Regions from separate parts of the Variovorax sp. 05L425 genome, predicted to be linked through region 2. Evidence: predicted binding sites of a transcription regulator. Region 2 holds the regulator's gene; each other region holds the start of a gene.
The links. Region 2 encodes sigma-54, which starts transcription at its own class of promoters, with help from an activator protein. Its sites were predicted from a motif close to TGGCANGNAANCTGCTTT; they were not measured.
Positions count from the first base shown of each region.

Region 1 (5,912 bases), on a different contig from region 2:
GCGCGCAGCAGCAGTTGCTGCGCGATGCTCATGCGCGCATGCGGCGGCATCTCGAAGGCGCGCAGTTCGAGCAGGCCCAGCCGGCCGGTGCTGGAGTCCGGCGAGTAGAGCTTGTCGATGCAGAACTCGCTGCGGTGCGTATTGCCGGTGACGTCGACGAGGATGTTGCGCAGCGTGCGGTCAACGAGCCAGGCGGGCATGTTCTGCCCGTAGATCTCGCGGTTGCGCGCGATTTCCTTCAGCGCGATCTCGAGCTCGTAGACCTGGTCGTTGCGCGCCTCGTCGACGCGCGGCGCCTGGCTGGTCGGGCCGATGAACATGCCCGAGAACAGGTAGCTCAGCGACGGGTGGTTGTGCCAGTAGAGCAGCAAGCTGGCGAGCAGCTCGGGCCGTCGCAGGAAGGGGCTGTCCGTCGGCACCGCGCCGCCCAGCACGAAGTGGTTGCCGCCGCCGGTGCCGGTGTGGCGGCCGTCGGTCATGAACTTCTCGGCCGACAGGCGCGTCTCGAAGGCCGCGTTGTAGAGGAACTCCGTGTGGTCGACCAGTTCGCCCCAGTTGTGCGCCGGATGGATGTTGACTTCGATCACGCCCGGATCGGGTGTGACCTGCAGCATCTTCAATCGCGGATCGCGCGGCGGCGGGTAGCCCTCCATCACGATCTTCACGCCGAGTTGTTCGGTCGTGGCTTCGACGGCCGCGACGAGATCGAGGTAGTCCTCCAGGCGCGCGAGCGGCGGCATGAAGACATAGAGCACGCCCGAGCTGTCGCCGACCTTCTCGGCCGCCGGACCGTTGGCGCGGCGCGGGTCGCGCACTTCCACGCACAGCGCGGTGCGCGTGACCCAGTGGGCCGATTCGCCGCGACGCGGATGACGTGCAATGGTGGGATCCTGCGTCGCGTCGGCGTGTTCACCGCCATCGCCGCCTTCACCGCCCGGCGTCTGCATGCGCACCGTGGCTGGCGTGGCCTGAGGATTGCCGAAGGCGTAGGGCACGGCGCCGCGGTCTGCGTCCGGCCCCGCGGGTGCGCTCGCATAGCGCGCGCGGTAATCAGCGGCGGTGGGCAGGCTGCCGCGCGGCGCGGTCGGATCGCGCTCGACGAGGTAGGGGTAGTCGCCCTTGCTGGCCCAGGGCTGGGAATCGAGCGGGAGGCGATAACCCATCGGCGAATCGCCGGGGATCAGGTACATGCGGTCATCGCGCAGGAACCAGGGGCCGGTCTTCCATCCCGGGCCAGCCAGTGCGGGCGCATCGGCGTCGGCGTTCGAGGCCTCGATGGGCAGCATGTAGCCGATCACGGCATCGAGCTTCTGGGTGAACACGCGGCGCAGGCGCACGCGTTCCATCTCGTCGTCGAGTTTCGAGTCGAAAGGATCGACATTGACCGGCAGCCGGCGTTCGCGCCAGAGGTAGTAGTAGACGTCTTCGTAGCCGGGCTGGATGTAGCGCTCGGTCAGGCCGAGACGGTGCGCGAGCACGGTGGTGAAGCGGCGCGCGTCTTCGCTCGTGTAGTGCGTGGGGGTGCGTTCATCGGCGAAGAGTTCGGGGTTGTGCCATAGCGTCTCGCCGTCGGCGCGCCAGAAGATCGACAGCGCCCAGCGCGGCAACTGCTCGCCCGGATACCACTTGCCTTGCCCGAAGTGGAGGAAGCCGCCCTTGCCGTATTCGGCGCGCAGCTTGTGCACGAGTTCGGTGGCGTAGAAGCGTTTCGTGGGGCCGAGCGCCTCGGTGTTCCATTCGGGCGCGTCGCGGTCGGTGGTGGCGACGTAGGTCGGTTCGCCACCCATGGTGAGGCGCACGTCGCCGGCTTTCAGGCGCTTGTCGACCGCCTCGCCGAGCGCGAGCACCTCGGCCCATTGCTCTTCGGTGTAGGGCTTGGTCACGCGCGGCGATTCGTGAATGCGCGTGACGTTCATCTCGTGGCCGAACTCGACCTCGGCGTCATCCACCACGCCTTCGATCGGTGCGGCGCTCGACGGCGTCGGTGTACAGGCGAGCGGAATATGGCCTTCGCCGGCCAGCAGGCCCGACGTGGCGTCCAGCCCGATCCAGCCGGCGCCTGGGAGGTAGACCTCGCACCATGCGTGCAGGTCGGTGAAGTCAACGGTCGTGCCGCTCGGACCGTCGAGCGCTTTCACGTCCGGCGTGAGCTGGATGAGATAGCCCGACACGAAGCGCGCAGCCAACCCGCAATGGCGCAGCAGTTGCACCAGCAGCCAGCCCGAGTCACGGCACGAGCCGGAGCCGTTGGTGAGCGTCTCTTCCGGCGTCTGCACGCCGGGCTCCATGCGGATCAGGTAGTTGACGTCCTTCTGCACCTGCTGGTTGATCCCCACCAGGAAATCGATGGTGCGCTGCGTCTTGCGATCGATCTTGTCGAGGTAGGCCTGCACCAGCGGCGTGGCCTCGTCGGCGACGAGGTAGGGCGCCAATTCCTGCGCCTGTGCTTCGGTGTACTTGAAAGGGAAGTTCTCGGCCTGCGGTTCGAGGAAGAAGTCGAAGGGGTTATAGACCGCCATCTCGACCACGAGATCGACCGTGACCTTGAATTCGCGCGTCTTCTCGGGAAACACGAGCCGCGCGAGGTAGTTCGCGAACGGGTCCTGCTGCCAGTTGATGAAGTGCTGCTCGGGTTCGACCCGCAGCGAATACGAAATGACGTTGCTTCGGCAGTGCGGCGCCGGGCGCAGGCGGATCACCTGAGGCCCTAGCTGCACTGGACGGTCGTACTTGTAGTGAGTGACGTGGTGAAGTGCGGCGTGAATGGACATTCTTTTTCCGTGCGTCGAGCGTGCCTCGGGTGGCTCGCATACTAGCCCACACCGGAAGCAATTAGCGCGCCATAAAGGCGTGCCAGGGGTTTCCCGGGTTCGCCGGTGTCGGGAGGGTGTCGCTCCGCATCCGTGCTTCGACATAGGTGTTTTCGATAGTGTTGGCGTTATTGTCAACAACGACGTTGACAGTTGTGTTGTCAGAGCCTAAATTGCGCCTCATCAGCTTCCGCTCGGGGCTTGCGAGGGTCCGAGGGCGATATGCAACCAAGGAGACAACAGATGCAATCCACCACGGCTCTGCCGCAAACGGCGCTCGCCAATCCAGCCCTCCAGCCCTCCAAGGTGCGCTGGAAGATCTTCCTGATGATGTTGTTCCTGATCTCGATCAACTACATCGATCGGGCTTCGCTGTCGGTGGCCATGCCGCTGATCGCCAAGGAGTTCGACATCGGCCCGGCGGTGCAGGGCCTGCTGCTCAGCTCCTTCTTCTGGACCTATGCCTTGATGCAGATTCCGGGCGGCATGCTGGCCGACCGCTACGGCCCGCGCGTGGTGATTGCCGGCGCCACCCTGGGCTGGGGCTTTTTCCAGGCGATCGCCGCTGTTTGCACCGGCTGGGTCCCGCTGCTGCTGACGCGGCTGGGCCTCGGAGCCGCTGAAGCGCCGATCTACCCGGCTGGCGGCAAGCTCAATGGCATCTGGATGACCCAGACCGAGCGGGGCCGCGGCGCGACCTTGCTCGATGGCGGCGCACCGCTTGGCGCCGCGCTGGGCGCGATCCTCATCTCGGCCTTGATCGGCCTGCTCGGATCCTGGCGCCTCTCGTTCGTCATTGCCGGCATCGGCACCGTGCTTGCCGGCTTCTTCGCCTGGAGCTACATCCGCAACCATCCGCGGCAGCATCCTGGCGTCAATGAAGCCGAGGCAAGCTACATCGAGGCCAGCCATGCCGCCGATGCCGCCAAGGAATCGAAGGATGCGAGCGGCCGCGTGCTGGACTTCTTCCGCTACCGCTCGGTGTGGGGCATGTTCTTCGGCTGGATGTGCTTCAACGCACTGTTCTACGGCCTGCTCACCTGGATGCCGAACTACCTCTCGAAGGTGCACGGTTTCGACATCAAGCAGATGGGCGGCGCGGTGTTCATCATGTTCTTCTCGGGCTTCGTCGGCGAAATGTTCGGCGGGTGGCTCGCCGACAAGTGGCAGGCGAGCGGAGCGTCGCAAGGGAAGGTGCTTCGCACGCTGTTCGGCTTCTCGTCGATCATTGCCACCGCCTCGATCTACATGGTTTCGCAGATCACCGACCCGATCGCTGTCGTCGTCCTGTTGTCGGTGACGCTGTTCTTCCTGCGCTGGTGCGGCCTGTTCTGGTGCGTGCCGGCGATCCTCGGCACGCGCGCCCGGGTCGGCTTCCTCGGCGGCACCATGAACCTGGGCGGCAATGTGGCGGGCATCGGCGTGCCGATCGTGGTCGGCCTGATCGTGCAAGCCACAGGCTCCTACTTCCTGGCGCTGATGCTGTTCGCGGCAGCGGGTGCCGGACTGTTCGTCTGCTCGACGATGTTGATCGACTACAGCAAGAAGCTGCCGGTCTGATGATGGCTCAGCGCAAACTCATTGGCGTGCTGACGCCGTCGTCCAACACCGCGCTCGAACCGCTGACCAGCGCGATGGTCAGTGGCGTGCCTGGTGTCTCGGCGCACTTCTCGCGTTTCACCGTCACCGAAATCTCGATGCGCGATGCGTCCCTGAACCAGTTCGACGACAGCAAGATCCTCGAAGCCGCACGGTTGCTGGCCGACGCGAACGTCGACGTGATCTGCTGGAGTGGCACCTCGGCCAGCTGGCTCGGCTTCGAGAAGGACCGGGCACTGTGCGCCCGCATCACCGAGGCGACCGGCATTCCGGCCACCACCTCGGTGCTGGCGCTCAACGAACTCCTGGCGGCCCAGGGCGCGCGCACGCTGGGCCTGGTCTCGCCCTATGTCGAGGACGTGCAGCGGCGCATCGTCGCCAACTACGCCGGCATCGGCATTGACTGCGTCGCCGAGCGGCACCTCGACCTGACGGTGAACTTCTCGTTCAGCGAAGTCGGGCCCGACACGCTGCGCCGCATGCTTCGCGAGGTGGCCCGGGAGAGGCCCGACGCCATGACCATCATGTGCACCAACCTGCAAGGTGCGCAGCTGGTCGAAGAGATGGAGCGCGAACTCGGCATCCCGATCTACGACTCGGTGGCCACCGTGGTGTGGAAGGCGTTGAAGACCGTCGGCGTCGACCTGCGCAGCGTCAAGGGCTGGGGCCGGTTGTTCGACGCGCACGCCTGAACTCGAATCAGAATCCCGCAAAAGAGAAACATGACCATTCGCGAACTTGATCTGGTGGTGCGCAATGCCCGCGTCGCGACCGCCAGCGACACCTTCGATTCGGACATCGGCATCCGCGACGGCCGCATCGTGCAACTCGGCCTCGATCTGCCCGCCGGGCGGCAAGAGATCGACGCCGCCGGCCGCTACGTGACGCCGGGTGGCGTCGATGCCCACTGCCATCTCGACCAGCCGATGGAGCCGCCGGTGCGCATGGCCGACGACTTCGACACCGGCACCCGGGCCGCGGCCTGCGGCGGCACCACGACGGTGATTCCGTTCGCCGCCCAGCACAAGGGGCAGTCGCTGCGCGCCGCCGTGCAGGACTACCACCATCGCGCCGAAGGCCGTGCCCACGTCGACCACGCTTTTCACCTGATCGTCAGCGACCCGACCGAGGAGGTGCTGAAGCACGAACTGCCGCAGTTGATCGCCGAGGGCTACACCTCCTTCAAGATCTACATGACCTACGACGACCTGAAGCTCGACGACGGCCAGATCCTCGACGTGTTGTCGGTGGCGCGCGAACAGGGCGCGATGGCGATGATCCATGCCGAGAACGCCGACTGCATCGAATGGCTGACCAAGCGCCTCGAAGCCAGCGGCCGGACGGCGCCGCGCTTCCATGCACATTCGCGGCCGATGCTGGTCGAGCGCGAGGCGACGCACCGCGCGATCGCGCTGTCGGAGCTGGTCGACGTTCCGATCATGATCGTCCACGTCTCGGGCCGTGAGGCCGTCGAGCAGATCCGCTGGGCGCGCGCGCACGGCC
Region 1 covers NZ_JBFTNY010000010.1:35,736-41,647, forward strand. Annotated here, with positions in the region: gene AC1DN9_RS13310 (transglutaminase family protein) at 1-2,771, opposite strand, end outside; gene AC1DN9_RS13315 (MFS transporter) at 3,054-4,370, shown strand; gene AC1DN9_RS13320 (maleate cis-trans isomerase family protein) at 4,373-5,101, shown strand; gene hydA (dihydropyrimidinase) at 5,132-5,912, shown strand, end outside.
Region 1: a site for sigma-54 is predicted at 2,826-2,843, ahead of AC1DN9_RS13310 (transglutaminase family protein). Genes of this name have one in related genera too.

Region 2 (5,912 bases):
GATCCTGTTCGACGCCATTCACAAGCAGCGCCAGCCCATCATGGGCGACGCGGCCATCCTGGCCTGGGCCGAGAAGCAGCCGGGCCTGGACGCCAAGAAGTTCGCCGAACTGTTCAAGTCCTTCTCCGTGGTCGGCAAGGCCAAGCGCGCCAGCCAGCTCACGAGCGACTTCCAGGTGGCCGGCGTGCCGGCATTCGGCGTGGCCGGGCGCTGGTATGTCGATGGTGAAACGGCCGGTTCCATGGAACGCGCGCTGCAGGTCGTGGATTCCCTCGTCGCCGAAGCCCGAAAGGGCTGACAAGGTCGGGCCGACCCGACTTCCTTCCCCCGAAAGGCCCGCTTTGGCGGGCTTTTTCGTCAAGGCCGCGCAAGGCCGCATCCCCCGGGGGCATACAATCGCAGAGCAAGTTTCGTGCCTCTATGAAATCGCCCCTCACCTCCACTCCCTTTCGTCATGCCGGTCGCGCTCTGTGGCTGGCTCTGGCCCTGACCGGCATGGCCTCGGTCGCGCAGGCCGAAAAGGCCGACCGCGCCAAGCCCATGAACATCGAAGCGGACTCGATGCGCTACGACGATCTCAAGCAGACCAGCGTGTTCACCGGCAATGTGGTGGTCACCAAGGGCACGATCGTCGTTCGCGGCGACCGCATCGACGTGCGGCAGGATCCCGAGGGCTACCAGTACGGCGTCGTCACTGCTGCGCCCGGAAAGTTGGCATATTTCAAGCAGAAGCGGGATGCCGGCACCGACGAGTGGATCGAAGGCCAGGGCGAGACCATCGAATACGACAGCCGCGCCGACAACGTGAAGTTCATCCGCCAGGCGGTGATGCGTCGGCTGATCGGCGCCACCGTCAGCGACGAGAGCAGCGGGCCGCTGATCGTCTACGACCAGAGCAACGACACCTTCACGGTCAATGGCTCGTCGCTGCCACCGAACGCTGGCGTGGCAAGCCAGCCCGGCGGCCGCGTCCGGGCCATCCTCACCCCCAAGACCGCCGCGGCGCCGGGCGCCGCCCCTGGTGCCAAGCCGGCGCCTGCCGCAGCCGCCAAGCCGGCCGAGGGCAAGGGCTTGCGGTCCACCACCACGCTGGGCGGAGAAGCAAAGAGTGATTGAAACCGCTGGTATGAGCGCAGGCGCGGACATGGCGGAAAGCCGCCTCGAGGCGCGTGGCCTGCAAAAGAGTTACGGCAGCCGCACGGTCGTCAAGGACGTGTCCCTGGGCGTGCAGAAGGGCGAGGTCGTCGGCCTGCTGGGCCCCAACGGCGCAGGCAAGACGACGTCCTTCTACATGATCGTCGGCCTGGTTCGCGCCGATGCCGGCGACATCACCATCGACGGCGAGCCGATCGCCCACATGCCGATCCACCGGCGCGCGCGCATGGGGCTGAGCTACCTGCCGCAGGAAGCGTCGATCTTTCGCAAGCTCACGGTCGAGGAAAACGTCCGGGCCGTGCTCGAGTTGCAGTACGAACCCGACGCCCACGGGCGACCGGCGCCCCTGAGCAAGCGGCGCATCGAGGAGCATCTGGCCGAACTCCTGGCCGACCTGCGCGTCGACCACCTGCGCGATTCCCCGGCCCTGGCCCTGTCCGGCGGCGAGCGCCGCCGCGTCGAGATCGCCCGCGCCCTCGCCACGCAGCCGCGTTTCATCCTGCTCGACGAACCGTTCGCGGGCATCGACCCGATTGCGGTGATCGAGATCCAGCGAATCATCAGCTTCCTGAAGGAGCGCGGCATCGGTGTGCTGATCACCGACCACAACGTCCGTGAAACGCTGGGCATCTGCGATCACGCTTTCATCATCAGCGACGGGCATGTGCTCGCCCAGGGCACGCCTTCGGAGATTGTCGACAACGCCGATGTGCGGCGCGTCTACCTCGGCGAGCATTTCAGAATGTGATCGCGTTCCATGAAGCAGGGTCTTTCGCTGCGTGTATCGCAGCATCTCGCGCTGACACCCCAACTCCAGCAATCGATCCGACTGCTGCAGCTTTCCACGCTCGAGCTTTCGCAGGAAGTCGAGCAGATGCTCGACGACAACCCGTTTCTCGAGCGCACCGCCGAAGAGGCCGCGCGCGAGGAATTCGGTCTCGATGCCGCCGACGCACCCGTCCGCGATGACGACCGGATGGCCGAGGTCGATGGTGACTTCGTCGCCGGCGCGCCCGGCTCGGCGGCGGAATCCGCCACCGCCGTCAACGGCGAAGCCGAAGTCGCCGTCGCCGAAGGCGTGGACTCCGAACCCGACTGGGAAGGCGACGGCACCGTCGATCTTGCGCCCGACGACAGCGAATGGGGCGGCGATGCCCCGGCCCGCGCCAACAACCTCGGCGACGACGAGCGCACCGACGCGACCGAACTCGCGCGCAGCCAGGAGTCGCTCCAGTCCTTCCTGCATCGCCAGGCCTTGGGCCTTCGCCTGAGCGACACGGACAGCGCGGCACTGCGCTTCCTGATCGAATCGCTCAACGACGACGGCTACCTCGAAGATTCGCTGCCCGCGCTCGCATCCGGCCTTGCTGGAGACGACAACGATCAGTTCGACGACCTGGTGCATCACTTCCAGGTTGCGCTCGGCCTGCTGCAGAGCCTGGAACCGGTCGGCGTCGGCGCGCGCAGCCTCGGCGAGTGCCTCACCATTCAACTGCGCGCCCTTGCGAGCGAGGACGAGACCGAAGAGGAAGCACAGATCCGAAAGACGGCCATCGCCATCTGCAAACAGCCGATGGAATTGCTCGCCCGGCGCGATATCAAGCGACTGGTCACGCTCACGCGAAGCAATGAGGACGAGGTTCGCGCCGCGCTGCAGCTCATCGCCAGGCTCGAACCCAAGCCGGGCCGCCGTTTCGTGGACGTCGAACGCAACGTGGTCATTCCGGACGTGATCGTTTCGCGCGTCGGCAACGGCACGAACACCAAGTTCCGCGTCATGCTCAACCCCGAAGTCATGCCGCGTCTGCGCGTGCACGACATCTATGCCAGCGCGCTCAAGCAGCACAAGGGCGAAGGCAGCCAGGCGCTGTCGCAGCGGCTGCAGGAGGCGCGCTGGTTCATCAAGAACATCCAGCAGCGCTTCGACACCATCTTGCGTGTGTCCAACGCCATCGTCGAGCGGCAGAAGAGCTTCTTCGTACACGGCGAACTCGCGATGCGACCGTTGGTGCTGCGCGAAATCGCCGACGAACTGGGCCTGCACGAATCGACCATCAGCCGCGTGACCACGGCCAAGTACATGGCGACGCCCTACGGCACCGTCGAGCTCAAGTACTTCTTCGGCTCGGCGCTGGGCACCGAGACCGGCGGCAACGCTTCAAGCACGGCGGTGCGGGCGTTGATCAAGCAGTTCGTGAGCGCCGAGGATCTCAAGAAACCGCTGTCCGACAGTCAGATCTCCGAGATGCTCAAGGAGCAGGGGATCGAATGCGCCCGCCGCACGGTCGCGAAATACCGCGAGGCCTTGCGCATCGCGCCGGCGAATCTCCGCAAGGCGCTCTAGATTCGCCTTTGAGCCCGCAGCAGCAGCGCGCGCAGGTCGGCGGGCTGCACCGGTTTGCGCAGCGCCTGCCAGCCGCGTTCGCGGGCCAGTTCGAGCGTTGCGTCGTCGATGTCGGCGGAGATCAGCGCGATCGCCAGGTTCGGGCTTCGCCGCTGCAGTTCCTTGGCGAGCGCAATGCCATCCAACTCACCCGGCAGCCGGATGTCGCACAGCGCGATCTCGAAAGCGGGAAGGTTCGGCAACGCCAATGCGTCCGCCGCGCTGATGCAGACGTGCGGGCGCGCCCTCCAGAGGCGCAGCAGCGCCGCAACGCTGTCGGCGACCACGGTGTTGTCCTCGACCACCAGCACCCCAAGGCCCTGCCGCAGCGTTCCCGGGGCGGCGGCTTCGGTAGCCGAGACCATCGAAGGCACGACCGGCGCGCCCAGCGGTGCGGCCGGCAATTCGAAGCCGAACACCGATCCGCGCCCGGGCGCCGAGCGCAGCGTGATCTCAACGCCGAGTCGAGCAGCCAGCCGTCGCACGATGGCGAGTCCCAGTCCGTGGCCACGCTGCAGGTTGCGTTCGATGTTGCCGATCTGCTCGAAGTCGCCGAACACGCGCTCCTGTGCTTCAGGCGCGATGCCGACGCCCGCGTCGCGCACTTCGACGCGCCATGCATCAGGGCGGCGCCGGCATGCCAGCAGCACGCGCCCCCGGGGCGTGAACTTGAGCGCGTTGTCGACAAGGTTGCCGAGGATGCGGCGCAGCGCAACCGCGTCCGTCCAGACCACCACGTCCGGCGGGCATCGCACACGCACGCGGCCGCTGCCGGCTTGGCGCGCCAGTTCGTTCAGCAAGGGCGCGAGCGCGACGGCGACCGGCGTGATCGGGTCGGCCGCGGCCTCGATGCGTCCGATCTCCAGCAATTGATTGGTAAGACCTTCGAGCGCCTGCTGCGCGCGCGATAGCGCGGCGACGGTGTTCTGCACGGTCAGCCGGTCTTCGCCGGCATCCAGCTGATGGCGCAGGACCTCAGCTTGCAAGCCCATCGCCATCACCGGCTGGCGCAGATCATGGTTGGCGGCCGAGAAGAAGCGCAGCCGCTCGGCCTGCGCTTCCTGCGATTCGCGCAGGCCCGCCAGCGCCTGCGCGCGCAGCGCACTTTCGTTGTGGCGCAGGCCGATGTTCTCTTCGAGCTGCCGCGCACGCTCGCCCACCAGGCGCCAGACCATGGCGAGCAGCCCGATGCCGAGCACCGCCATGACCATCATGGACGGGGCGCCGAATCCGATGCCCATGACGATCACCGGCGCCAGCAGCAACGTGATCGCCAGTTGCATCGCCGGCGTGTAGTACGAGACGGAAAACACCGACGACAGCGTCATCGCCATGACCACCAACCCGATCATCAACTGTGAGGTGGCATTGGCCGGGTCGAAAAGAAGGATGCCCGCAGCGCCGTGAGCGCCCTCGTGCACCGCGATGCGCAGCGTGTGCAGGCGCAAGGCCGGCTTGATGTTCTCGGGCGTCAGCGGGTCGGGCAGCCGCTGCGGAAAAAAACCGCGATAGGCTGTGGTGGCCGCAATCATGGCGATCCAGATGGCCGCATGCGACACCGAGTACTGCCACGCGAAAAGCGCCGCCACGCCGCAATCGAGCAGAAACTGAACGAGCAGAACAGGTCCGCTCGGCTGAGTGCTGAGCCTGAGGACCTCGCAATGCACGGCAAACCGGTCGGCTGCCGAAGTCTCTGTTTGAGCTGGGACGGTCGGGGAGCTCATCTGCGAGCCACTATAGAGCAGCATCGAGACAAGGCGACAATCGGCGTGTGAACGATCTTTCGCTTTTTCTTCCCTGCGCCGCTGGCGTCGAGGATTTCCTCGCACAGGAAGTGCACGCGCTGACTGGCCGTGTCGGCCAGGACCTGCTGACGCTGCGCGGCGGCGTGCGCGTGCGGGCCGATTGGCGCGATGCGCTGAAGCTCAATCTCCACAGCCGGCTGGCGCAGCGCGTGCTGATCGAGCTCGCCCATGCACCATATCGGAGCGAGAACGACTTGTACGCGATCGCGAGTGGCGTGGCTTGGGAGATCTGGTTCACACCCAAGCAGACCTTCAAGATCGAGACCACCGCCCAGCACAGCCCACTGCAGAGCCTGAACTTCGCCACCCTGCGCATCAAGGACGCGATCGCCGACCGCTTTCGCGCCAAGGCGGGGGGCGTGCGGCCCAGCATCGAGACCCAGTGGCCCGACACCCGCGTGTTCGCGCACCTGACGACCGACGAGTGCACCCTCTACATCGACACTTCCGGCGAGCCCCTCTTCAAGCGCGGCTGGCGGCAGGACAAGGGTGATGCGCCCCTCAAGGAAACGCTGGCCGCCGCCATGCTGGCCGCCAGCGGCTGGTGGAACCCCGAGACGGGCGTGGTG
Region 2 covers NZ_JBFTNY010000013.1:68,197-74,108, forward strand. Annotated here, with positions in the region: gene AC1DN9_RS16110 (thiol:disulfide interchange protein DsbA/DsbL) at 1-298, shown strand, start outside; gene lptA (lipopolysaccharide transport periplasmic protein LptA) at 421-1,116, shown strand; gene lptB (LPS export ABC transporter ATP-binding protein) at 1,127-1,903, shown strand; gene AC1DN9_RS16125 (RNA polymerase factor sigma-54) at 1,913-3,499, shown strand; gene AC1DN9_RS16130 (sensor histidine kinase) at 3,496-5,262, opposite strand; gene AC1DN9_RS16135 (THUMP domain-containing class I SAM-dependent RNA methyltransferase) at 5,310-5,912, shown strand, end outside.

Region 3 (5,912 bases), on a different contig from region 2:
GCACGCCCATGGCGATCTGGTAGTCGAACTGGACGCCGGGCTCCGATTTCAGCGGGACCACCGCCAGCGCGGGCGTCTTGACGCGCTGCGCGTAGTAGCCGGCGATGGGGCCCCAGACAATGGCGACGTCGATCTTGCCCGCCGCGAGGTCCTTCTCGATGATCTCGCCGGGGTATTGATCAGGGTCGGCGTTCATCACGGGGTAGGGCACACCCTGCTCGACGAGCTTGTGCTTGGCGAGCCAGGTCGATGCGGGCGAACGGTCGTAGACGCCGATGCGCAGCTTGCTCAGCTTCGCAGGATCGACCTTCAGGAAGTCCTCGCCGGATGCCACTTGATCCAGGTCTTTGCCCTTCGGGAAAACCAGCGCGTAGGTCGAACGGTAGTACGGCTTGGTGGCCGACACCTGGTCATATTCCGCGGGAACGCCGATCACGATGTCGCAAGGGTATTCCTGGCCCGGCAGCTTGAACTTCAATGTGTTCCGGATGAAGGCCAGGCGCTGCGGAAAGGAGTAATAGACCACCGGAAGGCCCAGCGACTTTCCGAACGTTTCGGCGATCTTGTTCTCGATGCCCTCGCCCTTGACGTTCGAGAACGGCAGGTTGTTCGGGTCCTGGCAGACGCGCAGCGCGGTGCGTGCCGCGGGCGGGTCCTGCGCCGCCGCGCTGGCCGCCAGCGCAGCCAGCGCGATGCCGATGGCCGCGAGCATGCGTTGATGTGAGCCGGCGTGGGTCATTTGATCTCTTCGACTTTCGCGCGCGTGATCGCGCCGTCGGACCTTCCCTTGAGATAGGCGTAGAGCTGATTGATGTTCTGCATGACCACCGGGCTGTTGCCGAAGCTCTGCATTCCCTTGTCCAACCGGCCGTTGGTCACGGTCTTGATGAAGTCTTCCTTCGACAGCGTCTTCAGGCTGACCACGAGCGACGGCCCGACCAGTCCTTCCTGGTTGGCGCCGTGGCAGCGGTCGCAAGCGGCCGCTCGCCAAGCCCGGAAGCCTTTCATCGTCTCGGCGTCCACCTTGTAGCCATCGACCACCTTGTATAGAGGCGGTTTGTCGTCTGAATGAGCAGCGCCCGCCAAGATCAGCAGTGCGCCGGCGATAAGCAAGGCCTTCCTTGAACTCATATTGCGAGATCCTTGTTTTCGTCGGATTGAAGAGATGGCAACCCTTCGGCTGCCATCTCCGGATCTGGCCCCAAAGAGGGCCTTGCGCTTCAGTTGCCGCCTGGCAGCGCGAACACGGTCAGGGAACCGCCGAGTTCGGTGTACTGGTTGAGTTCCCTGTAGCCACCCACGGCGCCCAGGCCATCCTGGTCCTTCTCGAGCCCCGCGGCCATGCCGATGCCGGCCCAGCCACCGATGCCGGAGAACACGCCGATGTACTGCTTGCCCTTGTGCTCGTAGGTGAACACGTTGCCGATGATGCCGGAGGGCGTCTTGAACTTGAACAGTTCCTTGTTGATGTTCTTCTTGTCGACGCACTTCATGTAGCCCTCGAGCGTGCCGTAGCAGGAGAGGCCGCCCGCCGTGTTGAGCGCGCCGCTCCAGACCGAGAACTTCTCGGGATGGCTCTGCACGATCTTGCCGGTACCGGCGTTCCAGGTGATGTAGTTGCCCATGCCGCCATGGCTGCCCGGGGCCGGGTACATGGAGAGCGTGGCGCCGACGTATGGCTGGCCCGCCGTGTATTCGACCTTGAACGGCTCATAGTCCATGCAGACGTGATTGGTCGGCACGTAGAAGAGCTTGGTTTCCGGGTCGAAGGAAGCCGGCTGCTGGTCCTTGGAACCCAGTGCTGCCGGGCAGATGCCCTTGCTGTTGACGTCCGGCCCGTTCTGCGCCGTGGAGTACTTGGACACCACTTGCGGACGGCCGGTCTTCATGTCGACCTTCGTGGCCCAGTTCACTTGCGGGTCGTACTTTTCGGCCACGAGCAATTCGCCGGTCACACGGTTCAGCGTGTAGCCGAAGCCGTTGCGGTCGAAGTGCACGAGCGCCTTGGTGGGCTTGCCCTTGACGTCGATGTCGGCCAGGATCATCTCGTTGATGCCGTCGAAGTCCCATTCGTCGAACGGTGTCATCTGGTAGGCCCACTTGGCCATGCCGGTGTCGACGTCACGCGCGAAGATCGTCATGGACCACTTGTTGTCGCCGGGGCGTTGCGAGGGGTTCCAGGTCGACGGGTTGCCGGTGCCATAGAACACCGTATTGAGGGCCTTGTCGTAGCTGTACCAACCCCAGGTGGTCCCGCCGCCGAGTTTCCACTGATCGCCTTGCCAGGTCTTCAGCGAAGAGTCCTTGCCGACGGGCGCCATCTTGCCGTCGGTCCAGGTCATGGTCTTGTCCGGGTCCATGAGCATTTCGGCGTCCGGCCCCGTGCTGTAGGCCTTCCAGACCTGCTTGCCGGTGTTGATGTCGTAGGCCGCAAGGAAGCCCCGCACGCCCCACTCGCCGCCGCTGATGCCGGTGATGACCTTGTCCTTGAAGACGTGCGGCGCGTTGGTGTTGACGGCGCCCAGCTTCGGATCCCCGTTCTTCACGGTCCAGACGACCTTGCCGGTCTTGGCATCGAGCGCGACGAGATTGCTGTCGGCCTGCTGGAGGAAGACCTTGCCCTCGGCATATGCGACGCCGCGGTTGACCGTGTCGCAGCACATCTGCGGGATCACCGCCGGGTCCTGCTTGGGTTCGTACTTCCACACGATCTTCTGCGTATCGAGATCGATCGCGAAGACCTTGTTGGGGAAGGGCGAGTGCAGGAACATCATGTTGTCGATGACCAGCGGCGAACCTTCATGCCCGCGCAGCACGCCGGTGGAGAAGGTCCACGCGACCTGCATCTTGCCGACATTGCCGGTGTTGATCTGCTTGAGCGTGCTGTAGCGATGGTTGTACATGTCCCCAGCCTGCATCGCCCAGTTCTTCGAGTTGGCGATGTTTTTCTCGACGTCGGCATTCGCAAATGCCAAGGCTGGCAATGCGAGTAGCGCCACCGCCAAATAGCGCCAAGGGCGCCCGTGGAATTGCCCGGAAATTCGCATCGAAGTCTCCTTGTTCTGTTTCACCAGAGCCCCCCCGAACGGAACCTCCGACAGGGCGCCTGCCGCACAACGCAATGAAGTCGGCGACGGCACTAAATGCAAGATGCGCGCCCGCTCGAACACGCCTGATTCGCCGGTCCGGCGGGGGTGCCTCCTCGGTTGGCTCGGCCCCTCCGAGCGAGCCATTTCGTTAAGGGGAAACCCTATCGATGGCATGCATTGAAGAAGCGAGTTCCGAAGTTGACACTGCGTGTTTGCAATGGCGTCTCGCTCCCGCTGTCAGCGCGGCGAGAACCGAAGCATTGCGCCAGGCCCGCTGCGCCGAAATTGTGGCAACCACTTTCGACACAGAGTGTTTCACCGCCAGACGACGCATTCCCCAACCATGTCCTTTGCAGGGCGCAACCCGCTTGCGCCGATGGGCGCGCGTATTGCATGCTCGAAGTTATTCATGCCACAGACGCTCCCATCGACGACCATGCTCCGGACCACCGGCCTGACCAAGCGCTACGGGGCGCGGGCGGCATTGAAGGGTCTTTCGCTGACCATGTCGTCAGGTCAGTTCGTGGCCTTGCTCGGGCCCAACGGCGCAGGCAAGTCGACGCTGTTCCAGGTGCTCACCGGGCTGTTTGCAGCCGACGAAGGCGAGGTCGAAGTAGCCGGTCACTCGCTGCGCCGATCCGCGACCGCGGCATTGCGCCACATCGGCGTGGTGTTTCAGCAGATATCGCTCGATCTGGATCTGAGCATCCGCCGGAACCTGCTGTTCCAGGCCGACCTGCACGGCCTGCCGCGGCGGCTGGCGGCATCCCGCATCGAGGCGGGCTGTGCCCAACTCGGCATCGACGCGGACCTCGATCGCAAGGTGCGCGAACTGTCCGGCGGCAATCGGCGCAAGGTGGAACTTGTGCGTGCATTGCTGCATCGACCCTCCGTGCTGCTGATGGATGAAGCCACGGTGGGCCTGGACCCGAAGTCACGCCAGGACCTGATGCGTGCGCTCCATGCGAACGTGCAGGAGCGCGGAGTCTGCGTCCTGTGGGCAACGCACCGGGTGGAGGAGGCCGAAGGCGCCGACCGCGTGCTGGTGTTGCACAAGGGCGAGCTGCTGGCCGACGGCACGCCGGCCGAGGTGACGCAAGCGCTTGGAGAGCCGACGCTTGAAGCGGGGTTCATCGCGCGCACGAGTTGATCGCCATCGATTCACATCAGGAGAGACGTCGACATGAATGAAGTTGCCCCGGTCTGGAAGCGTGTGGCCCGTTCGGTCGTGGCGCTGTCGTGCGTGTGCCTCGGCACGGCCGCGCTGGCACAAGGCACCGCCTATGTGTCGAGCGAGAAGGACCAGGCCATCACGCTGATCGACCTGGCGACCCTCAGCGTCAAGGGCACCATCCCGACCTGCAATCGGGGGCGGCACATCCAGCTCACCGCGGATCACCTGATCATGGTCGCCTGCAGCGATTCGAACGTTGCCGACGTGATCGACCCGGCAACGGGCAAGTCGGTGCGCCGCATTCCGCTGGGCGACGAGCCCGAGGCCTTCGATGTATCGCCGGACGGCAAGACCATCTATTCATCCAACGAGGACGAAGGGGCGGTCAGCTTCATCGATGCCTTGAGCGGCAAGGTGCTCAAGACGATCAAGGTCGGCAAGGAGCCCGAAGGCGTGAAGGTCAGCGCGGACGGCAAGACGCTGTATGTGACCTCCGAAGTCGCAAGCCTCGTGCACGTGATCGACGTCGCCAGCGGCACCATCGTCAAGAACGTGAAAGTCGGCAAGCGGCCACGTCGCATGGCCTTCACCCCCGACGGCAAGGAACTGTGGGTCACCAACGAACTCGACGCGAGCGTCAGCATCATCGATACGGCCACACGCAATGTGATCGGCAACGTGAAGTTCGAAGTCAAGGGCGCGCGCAGCGAAGACATCACGCCGGTAGGCATCCAGATTTCGCGCGACGGCAAACGCGCCTTCGTGGCGCTGGGCCGTGCCAACCACGTCGCGTTCGTCGACGTGCCGCAGCGCAAGGTCACGAACCTCGTACTGGTCGGCAAGCGCGCATGGAACGTCACGCTCGACAAGGCCGAAGCCCGGCTGTACGTGGTGAACGGCTTGAGTGATGACGTGACCGTCGTCGATGTCGCCGCGGCCAAGCCGATCAAGAGCATCCCCGTCGGCCGCGTGCCTTATGGGCTGGTGGTGGTCGAATGAAGTGGATCGCCTGCTCTGTCGGCCTTTCGTCGCTGCTGGGGCTGCTGCTGGCGGCGCCGGCGTCGATCGGACAAACGAAGGGCGCCATCACCCCGTTGAAGGCGACGCTGATCTCGCCGAACCCTGACACGCGGCTCGAACGGTCGCGCGTCGAGCGCCACTTTCTGGGCCACCCTGACGGCCCCGCGAGTGACGGCTTGCAGGTCGCGTTGGACGAAGGCCAGTTCGAACTCGAGGCCGTCGATGCGGCGGTCACGCTGGCGAAGCAGTCCGCCGACTCGCGGGAGGCCGCACGCGCCGCCGCGCAGGCGGCCGAAAAATCAGGCGCCGCCGTGATCGTGACGGATCTTCCCGCCGATTGGACGCTGGCCGTGGTCGATGCCGTGAAGCTGCCGGTGATCAACGTCGGCGATGCCGAAGATCGTCTGCGCGAGCAGGACTGCAGGGCGCGCCTGTTCCACATTCTTCCGAGCGAGCGCATGCGGGCCGACGCGCTGGCGCAAACGCTCGTGTCGCGCAAATGGAGCAAGGTGTTGCTGCTCGTCGGCCCGAGCGCGCAGGACCAGGTGCGCGCCGCCGCGGCGCAGGCTTCGATCAAGCGCTACGGCTTGCAGGTGGTTGCGACCAAGCCTTTCAAGCTCTCGGGCGAC
Region 3 covers NZ_JBFTNY010000023.1:39,196-45,107, forward strand. Annotated here, with positions in the region: gene AC1DN9_RS23310 (substrate-binding domain-containing protein) at 1-712, opposite strand, end outside; gene AC1DN9_RS23315 (c-type cytochrome) at 736-1,131, opposite strand; gene AC1DN9_RS23320 (methanol/ethanol family PQQ-dependent dehydrogenase) at 1,221-3,047, opposite strand; gene AC1DN9_RS23325 (ABC transporter ATP-binding protein) at 3,526-4,239, shown strand; gene AC1DN9_RS23330 (PQQ-dependent catabolism-associated beta-propeller protein) at 4,273-5,262, shown strand; gene AC1DN9_RS23335 (ABC transporter substrate-binding protein) at 5,259-5,912, shown strand, end outside.
Region 3: a site for sigma-54 is predicted at 3,143-3,160, ahead of AC1DN9_RS23320 (methanol/ethanol family PQQ-dependent dehydrogenase). Genes of this name have one in related genera too.